Regions from separate parts of the Lelliottia nimipressuralis genome, predicted to be linked through region 2. Evidence: predicted binding sites of a transcription regulator. Region 2 holds the regulator's gene; the other holds the start of a gene.
What was found. Region 2 encodes PhoB, which activates phosphate uptake and scavenging genes when phosphate is short. Its sites were predicted from a motif close to CTGTCATAAAACTGNCNNAT; they were not measured.
Positions count from the first base shown of each region.

Region 1: a site for PhoB is predicted at 1,609-1,628, ahead of pstS (phosphate ABC transporter substrate-binding protein PstS). Genes of this name have one in related genera too.

Region 1 covers NZ_CP167172.1:4,692,303-4,695,724, reverse strand. The annotation lists gene pstC (phosphate ABC transporter permease PstC) at 1-404, opposite strand, end outside; gene pstS (phosphate ABC transporter substrate-binding protein PstS) at 481-1,521, opposite strand; gene glmS (glutamine--fructose-6-phosphate transaminase (isomerizing)) at 1,843-3,422, opposite strand, start outside.
Region 2 covers NZ_CP167172.1:1,021,985-1,025,406, forward strand. The annotation lists gene sbcD (exonuclease subunit SbcD) at 1-1,177, opposite strand, end outside; gene phoB (phosphate response regulator transcription factor PhoB) at 1,358-2,047, shown strand; gene phoR (phosphate regulon sensor histidine kinase PhoR) at 2,069-3,364, shown strand.

The sequences.
Region 1 (3,422 bases), 1.0 Mb from region 2:
AAAATGAACAAGCCCCACATGCCGTAAACGATACTCGGGATCGCCGCCAGCAGTTCAATCGCGATACCCAGCGGGCGTCGCAGCCAGCCAGGCGCCAGCTCCGTCAGGAACAGGGCGATACCGAAGCTCACCGGAACGGCAATCAGCAGGGCGATAAATGAGGTCACGAGCGTGCCGTAAATCGGCACCAGCGCACCGTAGATATCGTTTGGCGCGTCCCACTCTTTGGTCCACAGGAAGGAGAAACCGAATTTCTGGATGCTCGGCCAGGAGGAGAAAATCAGGGACACGATAATGCCGCCCAGCAGCAATAGCACAATCAGCGCAGCCAGTCGGACCAGCGCGCTGAAAATCTTGTCACCATGTTTCCCCGGAGGGCTAAAAGCAGGCTTGGTTGCAGCCATAAATCACTCTTCTGTTAAATACGTTTTACGAATAAGGGCGGGTGAAATCACCCGCCATTTTCGTCAGAATGCTGAATCAGTACAATGCTTTACCGCTGCTATCTTTTACGTTGGTTTTCCATGCAGCACGAATCTGCTCAACCACGCTGTCGGGCAGGCTGGCGTAATCCAGGTCATTAGCCTGTTTGCCGCCGTTTTTGTACGCCCAGTCGAAGAACTTCAGCACTTCGGCGCCCTGCTCAGGTTTTTTCTGGTCTTTGTGGATCAGAATGAAAGTGGTGGAGGTAATTGGCCATGCCTCGTCACCTTTCTGGTTAGTCAGGTCCTGCGCGAAGGATTTGCTCCAGTCTGCGCCTTTGGCAGCGTTCGCAAAGTTCTCTTCAGTCGGGCTAACCGGTTTGCCGTCGGCAGAGACAAGCTTGGTGTAAGCCAGGTTGTTCTGCTTAGCATAAGCGTACTCTACGTAGCCGATTGAGCCAGGCAGACGCTGTACGAACGCGGCGATACCGTCGTTACCTTTACCGCCCAGGCCCGTCGGCCAGTTCACAGTAGAGCCAGAACCGACTTTGGATTTCCACTCTTCGTTCACTTTCGCCAGGTAGCTGGTGAAGACGAAGGAGGTGCCGGAGCCGTCAGCGCGACGAACCACAGCGATGTTCTGCGAAGGCAGTTTTACACCTGGGTTCAGTTTGGTGATGGCTTCGTCATCCCATTTTTTGATTTTGCCGAGATAGATATCACCCAGCGTTTTGCCATCCAGCACCAGTTCGCCAGATTTGAGGCCAGGGATATTCACGGCCAGCACAACACCACCGATCACGGTCGGGAACTGGAACAGACCTTCCTGAGCCAGTTTGTCATCAGACAGCGGAGCGTCTGATGCGCCGAAATCAACGGTATTCGCCGTAATTTGTTTAACGCCACCGGAGGAGCCTATACCCTGATAGTTAACCTTGTTGCCGGTTTCTTTCTGGTAAGTATCAGCCCATTTGGCATACACCGGCGCAGGGAATGTTGCACCAGCGCCAGTCAGGCTTGCTTCTGCGAATACAGAGAAAGCGCTCAGAGATAAGGTCGCGGCGACAACAGTTGCGACAGTGGTACGCATAACTTTCATAATGTCTCCTGCAAGATTTCGTAAATCATTGTTTGAGTGGCTACGATGAGCAAAATAGGACAAACAGGTGACAGATAAATGTACGAATTATGACAGTTTTATGACACTGAAAGTTTGACTTAAGATTTCACAAAATTAGACTTAATAATCATCGCGTTAGCCACTTATGTGACAGTGAGATTTCAGAAAAATTTTCTTTCTGTGACACACTAATATGTAGCTGAAGATGACAGATTGTCATAAATAAAAAAAATAAGAATGGATGAAAAACGAACCGGGAAGGGATAAAAAAGCTCCACCCGAAGGTGGAGCCTGAAGGGATTATTCTACGGTGACGGATTTCGCCAGGTTACGCGGCTGGTCAACATCGGTGCCTTTGATCAGCGCGACGTGATACGCCAGCAGCTGCAGCGGAACGGTGTAGAAGATCGGGGCAATGACCTCTTCCACATGCGGCATCTCAATGATGTGCATGTTGTCGTTGCTGACGAACCCGGCATCCTGATCGGCGAAGACGTACAGCTGGCCGCCACGGGCACGCACTTCTTCGATGTTCGATTTCAGTTTTTCCAGCAGTTCGTTGTTCGGTGCAACGACGATGACCGGCATGTCTGCGTCAATCAGCGCCAGCGGGCCGTGTTTCAGCTCGCCTGCGGCGTAGGCTTCCGCATGAATGTAAGAGATCTCTTTCAGCTTCAGCGCGCCTTCCAGCGCGATAGGGTACTGATCGCCACGACCGAGGAACAGCGCGTGGTGTTTGTCAGAGAAATCTTCAGCCAGCGCTTCGATGCGTTTGTCCTGGGACAGCATCTGCTCGATACGGCTCGGCAGCGTCTGCAGCCCGTGAACGATATCGTGCTCGATAGACGCATCCTGGCCTTTCAGACGCGCCAGTTTCGCCACCAGCATCAACAGAACGGTCAACTGGGTGGTGAACGCTTTGGTCGATGCCACGCCGATTTCGGTGCCGGCTTTGGTCATCAGCGCCAGATCCGATTCACGTACCAGAGAAGAACCCGGCACGTTACAGATCGCCAGCGAACCGAGATAACCCAGCTCTTTCGACAGACGCAGTGCTGCCAGGGTATCCGCCGTTTCACCGGACTGGGAAAGGGTGATCATCAGGCTGTTACGGCGCACCGCTGATTTGCGGTAGCGGAATTCCGAGGCGATTTCGACATCGCACGGTACGCCCGCCAGCGCTTCAAACCAGTAGCGCGACACCATCCCCGAGTTGTAAGAGGTGCCGCAGGCCACAATCTGAATATGCTCGACGTTGGCCAGCATTTCGTTGGCGTTAGCGCCCAGCTCGCTGAGATCCACCTCGCCGTGGCTGATACGCCCGGTCAGGGTATTCTTGATCGCGTTCGGCTGCTCGTAGATCTCTTTCTGCATGTAGTGACGGTACGCGCCTTTGTCGCCCGCGTCGTACTGCAGGTTGGATTCAATCTCCTGACGCTTCACCTGCGCGCCGGATTTATCAAAGACCGTCACACTGCGACGGGTCACTTCCGCGATATCGCCCTCTTCCAGGAAGATGAAGCGACGGGTCACCGGCAGCAGTGCCAGCTGATCGGAAGCAATGAAGTTTTCGCCCATCCCCATGCCGATCACCATCGGGCTACCGGAACGTGCCGCCAGCAGGGTGCTCGGATCGCGAGAGTCCATAATCACTGTACCGTACGCACCGCGCAGCTGAGGAATGGCGCGCAGCACTGCTTCACGCAGCGTACCGCCCTGCTCCAGCTCCCAGTGAACCAGGTGAGCGATAACCTCGGTGTCAGTTTCAGAGACAAAAGTGTAGCCACGTGCTTTTAACTCTTCGCGCAGCGGTTCGTGGTTTTCGATAATGCCGTTATGCACCACCACAATGTGTTCAGACACATGCGGGTGGGCGTTAC
Region 2 (3,422 bases):
CGTGCAGGGTCTGGGTAAAGAGTTCGTTGAGGCGCGTGCGCTGTGCGTCGTCCAGCGCTTCCTGCGCCAGGCGGCGCTCAAATACCTCTTCCACGTTTAATTCGCTGAGGGTTTCGCGCTGCGCGCTTAAGAGAATTTTCTCGCGCTGTTCGCGGCTGCGGCGCACCAGCAATACCTCTACAGGCAGATCGTCGGTCAGGGTCTGGATTTTGCGCTGCATGTCGTGCAGATATTCATCGGTGCTGATTTCAATATCCAGCCAGACGGGAGGCGACTGTTCCAGGCCGCGCCACTGTTCAAGCTGCGCAGAAATGGCGGCCAGATCGCCTTTGAGCATCGCCAGCGGTTGTGTCACCGGTACGGTTAACGTCTCGACTGCGCTCAGTTTGCCCTCGGCAAAACTCACCAGATGCACGCTTTTGCCTTTGCCGGTTTCATCAAAGCTGAGGGAGATCGGTGAGCCGCAGTAGCGGATATGCTCGCAGCCGCCAATGATCTGCGCGCGGTGAATGTGGCCGAGCGCGATGTAATCCGCTGGCGGGAAATTCTGCGCCGGGAACGCATCCAGCGTACCAATATAAATCTCGCGCACCGCGTCACTTTTGCTGGCACCGACGGTGGTCAGATGCCCGGTAGCAATGACCGGCAGCGGCGCATCACCGCGCAGCGCGCAGGCCTCGGCGTACTGCTGGTGATAATAGTCCGTGATGGCCTGCAGCAGATGCTGCTGTTTTTCGCCGCCGGAAAGCCCAGCCTGGCTCTGAACGATGTCACGCGGGCGTAAAAAAGGAATCGGGCAAAGCACGGCACCCGGCGTTCCGTCGCGTTTTTTGAGGATTTGCGGGGCATGTCCGGCGTTTGCCACTACAGTAGTATTCAGAAACGCAAGAATATCGCGGGATTCGTTGAGCGTGGCGACGGAATCATGGTTGCCCGCGACGATCACCAGATGGCAGCCTGTTTGCTGCAGATTGACCACGAAGCGGTTATACAGCTCACGCGCATAGCTCGGCGGCGAGCCGGTATCAAAAATGTCCCCTGCAACAATGATCGCGTCCACCTCCTGCGACTGCGCCGTCTCCAGCAGCCAGTTCAGGAACGCTTCATGTTCGGCGGCGCGACTTTTGCTGTAAAAATTTTGCCCCAGATGCCAGTCCGAGGTGTGGAGTATGCGCATAACAGTTCCATGGCAAAAAAGGGTGAAGGGGATTATAAGCTTTCAGGGCTGGAAAATAACCGCTGTAATAAAACAACAGTTTGCCATTCATGGTGGTAATGTTTTTCATAAATCTGTCATAAATCTGACGCATAATGGCGCCGCATTACAAACTGATACTTTAATAAGACAGGGCAAAGTATGGCGAGACGTATTCTGGTCGTAGAAGATGAAGCTCCGATTCGCGAAATGGTGTGCTTCGTGCTCGAACAAAATGGCTTCCAGCCGGTTGAGGCGGAAGATTATGACAGCGCGGTGAATCAACTCAACGAACCCTGGCCCGATTTGATTCTGCTTGACTGGATGTTGCCCGGCGGTTCTGGCCTGCAATTTATCAAGCACATTAAACGCGAAGCGATGACCCGCGATATCCCGGTGGTAATGTTGACGGCGCGCGGTGAAGAGGAAGATCGCGTGCGCGGTCTTGAGACCGGCGCAGATGATTACATCACCAAGCCGTTCTCGCCGAAAGAGCTGGTGGCGCGTATCAAAGCCGTCATGCGCCGTATTTCGCCGATGGCGGTGGAAGAGGTGATCGAAATGCAGGGGTTAAGCCTCGACCCGACCTCACATCGCGTGATGACCGGCGAAAACCCGCTGGATATGGGCCCGACAGAATTCAAACTTTTGCACTTCTTTATGACTCACCCGGAACGCGTCTACAGCCGCGAACAGTTGCTGAATAACGTCTGGGGGACTAACGTCTATGTCGAAGACAGGACGGTCGATGTCCATATTCGCCGCTTGCGTAAAGCGCTGGAACACAGCGGCCACGATCGAATGGTGCAGACGGTCCGCGGTACGGGTTATCGTTTTTCGACCCGTTTCTGAACAATGACAGGAGTGTGACGCGTGCTGGAACGTCTGTCATGGAAAAGGCTCGTTTTTGAACTGATCTTATGTTGTATTCCCGCCGCCATTCTGGGGGCGATTTTTGGTTATCTGCCGTGGTTTTTACTGGCGGCAGTGACCGGCCTGCTGGTCTGGCATTTCTGGAATTTACTGCGTCTCTCCTGGTGGCTGTGGGTCGATCGCAGCATGACGCCACCGCCCGGCAGCGGCAGCTGGGAGCCGTTGCTTTACGGCTTGCATCAGATGCAGATGCGAAATAAAAAGCGCCGTCGTGAGCTTGGAAGCCTGATCAAGCGCTTTCGCAGCGGTGCCGAATCGCTGCCGGATGCGGTGATTCTGACCACCGAAGAAGGGACGATGTTCTGGTGTAATGGCCTGGCACAACAGCTGCTGGGGCTGCGCTGGCCGGACGATAACGGCCAGAATATCCTTAACCTCCTGCGTTATCCTGAATTCACCCTTTATCTGAAAAAACGCGACTTTACCCGCCCGCATAATCTGGTGCTGAACAATGGCCGTCACCTTGAGTTTCGCGTGATGCCCTACAGCGATCAGCAGTGGCTGATGGTGGCGCGCGATGTGACCCAGATGCACCAGCTCGAAGGGGCGCGGCGTAATTTCTTTGCCAACGTCAGCCACGAGCTGCGCACGCCGTTGACGGTGCTGCAGGGGTATCTGGAGATGATGCAGGAGCAGACGCTGGAGGGGGCGCCGCGAGAGAAAGCGCTTCACACCATGCGCGAGCAAACGCATCGTATGGAAGGGCTGGTGAAGCAGCTGCTTACCCTGTCAAAAATTGAAGCGGCACCGACGCTGGCGATGAATGAAACCATCGACGTGCCGATGATGCTGCGGGTGGTTGAGCGGGAAGCCCAGACCCTGAGCCACAAAAGGCATCAGTTCACTTTTGAGCTGGACAGCAGTCTGAAGGTGCTCGGCAGCGAGGACGAACTGCGCAGCGCGATTTCAAACCTGGTCTATAACGCGGTGAACCATACGCCAGAGGGCACGCAGATTATTGTGCGCTGGCAGCGCGTCCCGACGGGGGCGGAGTTTAGCGTCGAGGATAACGGGCCGGGGATTGGACCGGAGCATATTCCGCGTCTGACCGAGCGTTTCTATCGCGTGGATAAAGCGCGTTCGCGGCAGACAGGCGGCAGCGGGCTGGGGCTGGCGATTGTTAAGCACGCCGTGAATCACCACGACAGCCGCCTTGATATTCAGAGTACGCCGGGCAAAGGCACGCGCTTCAGTTTTGTTATCCCGGAACGTTTAATTGCCAAAAAAAGTGCCTGACAACGTGTGTGTCAGCCCTCCTTTCCACAGGCCAGCTTATGCTGGCCTGTTTGCTTTG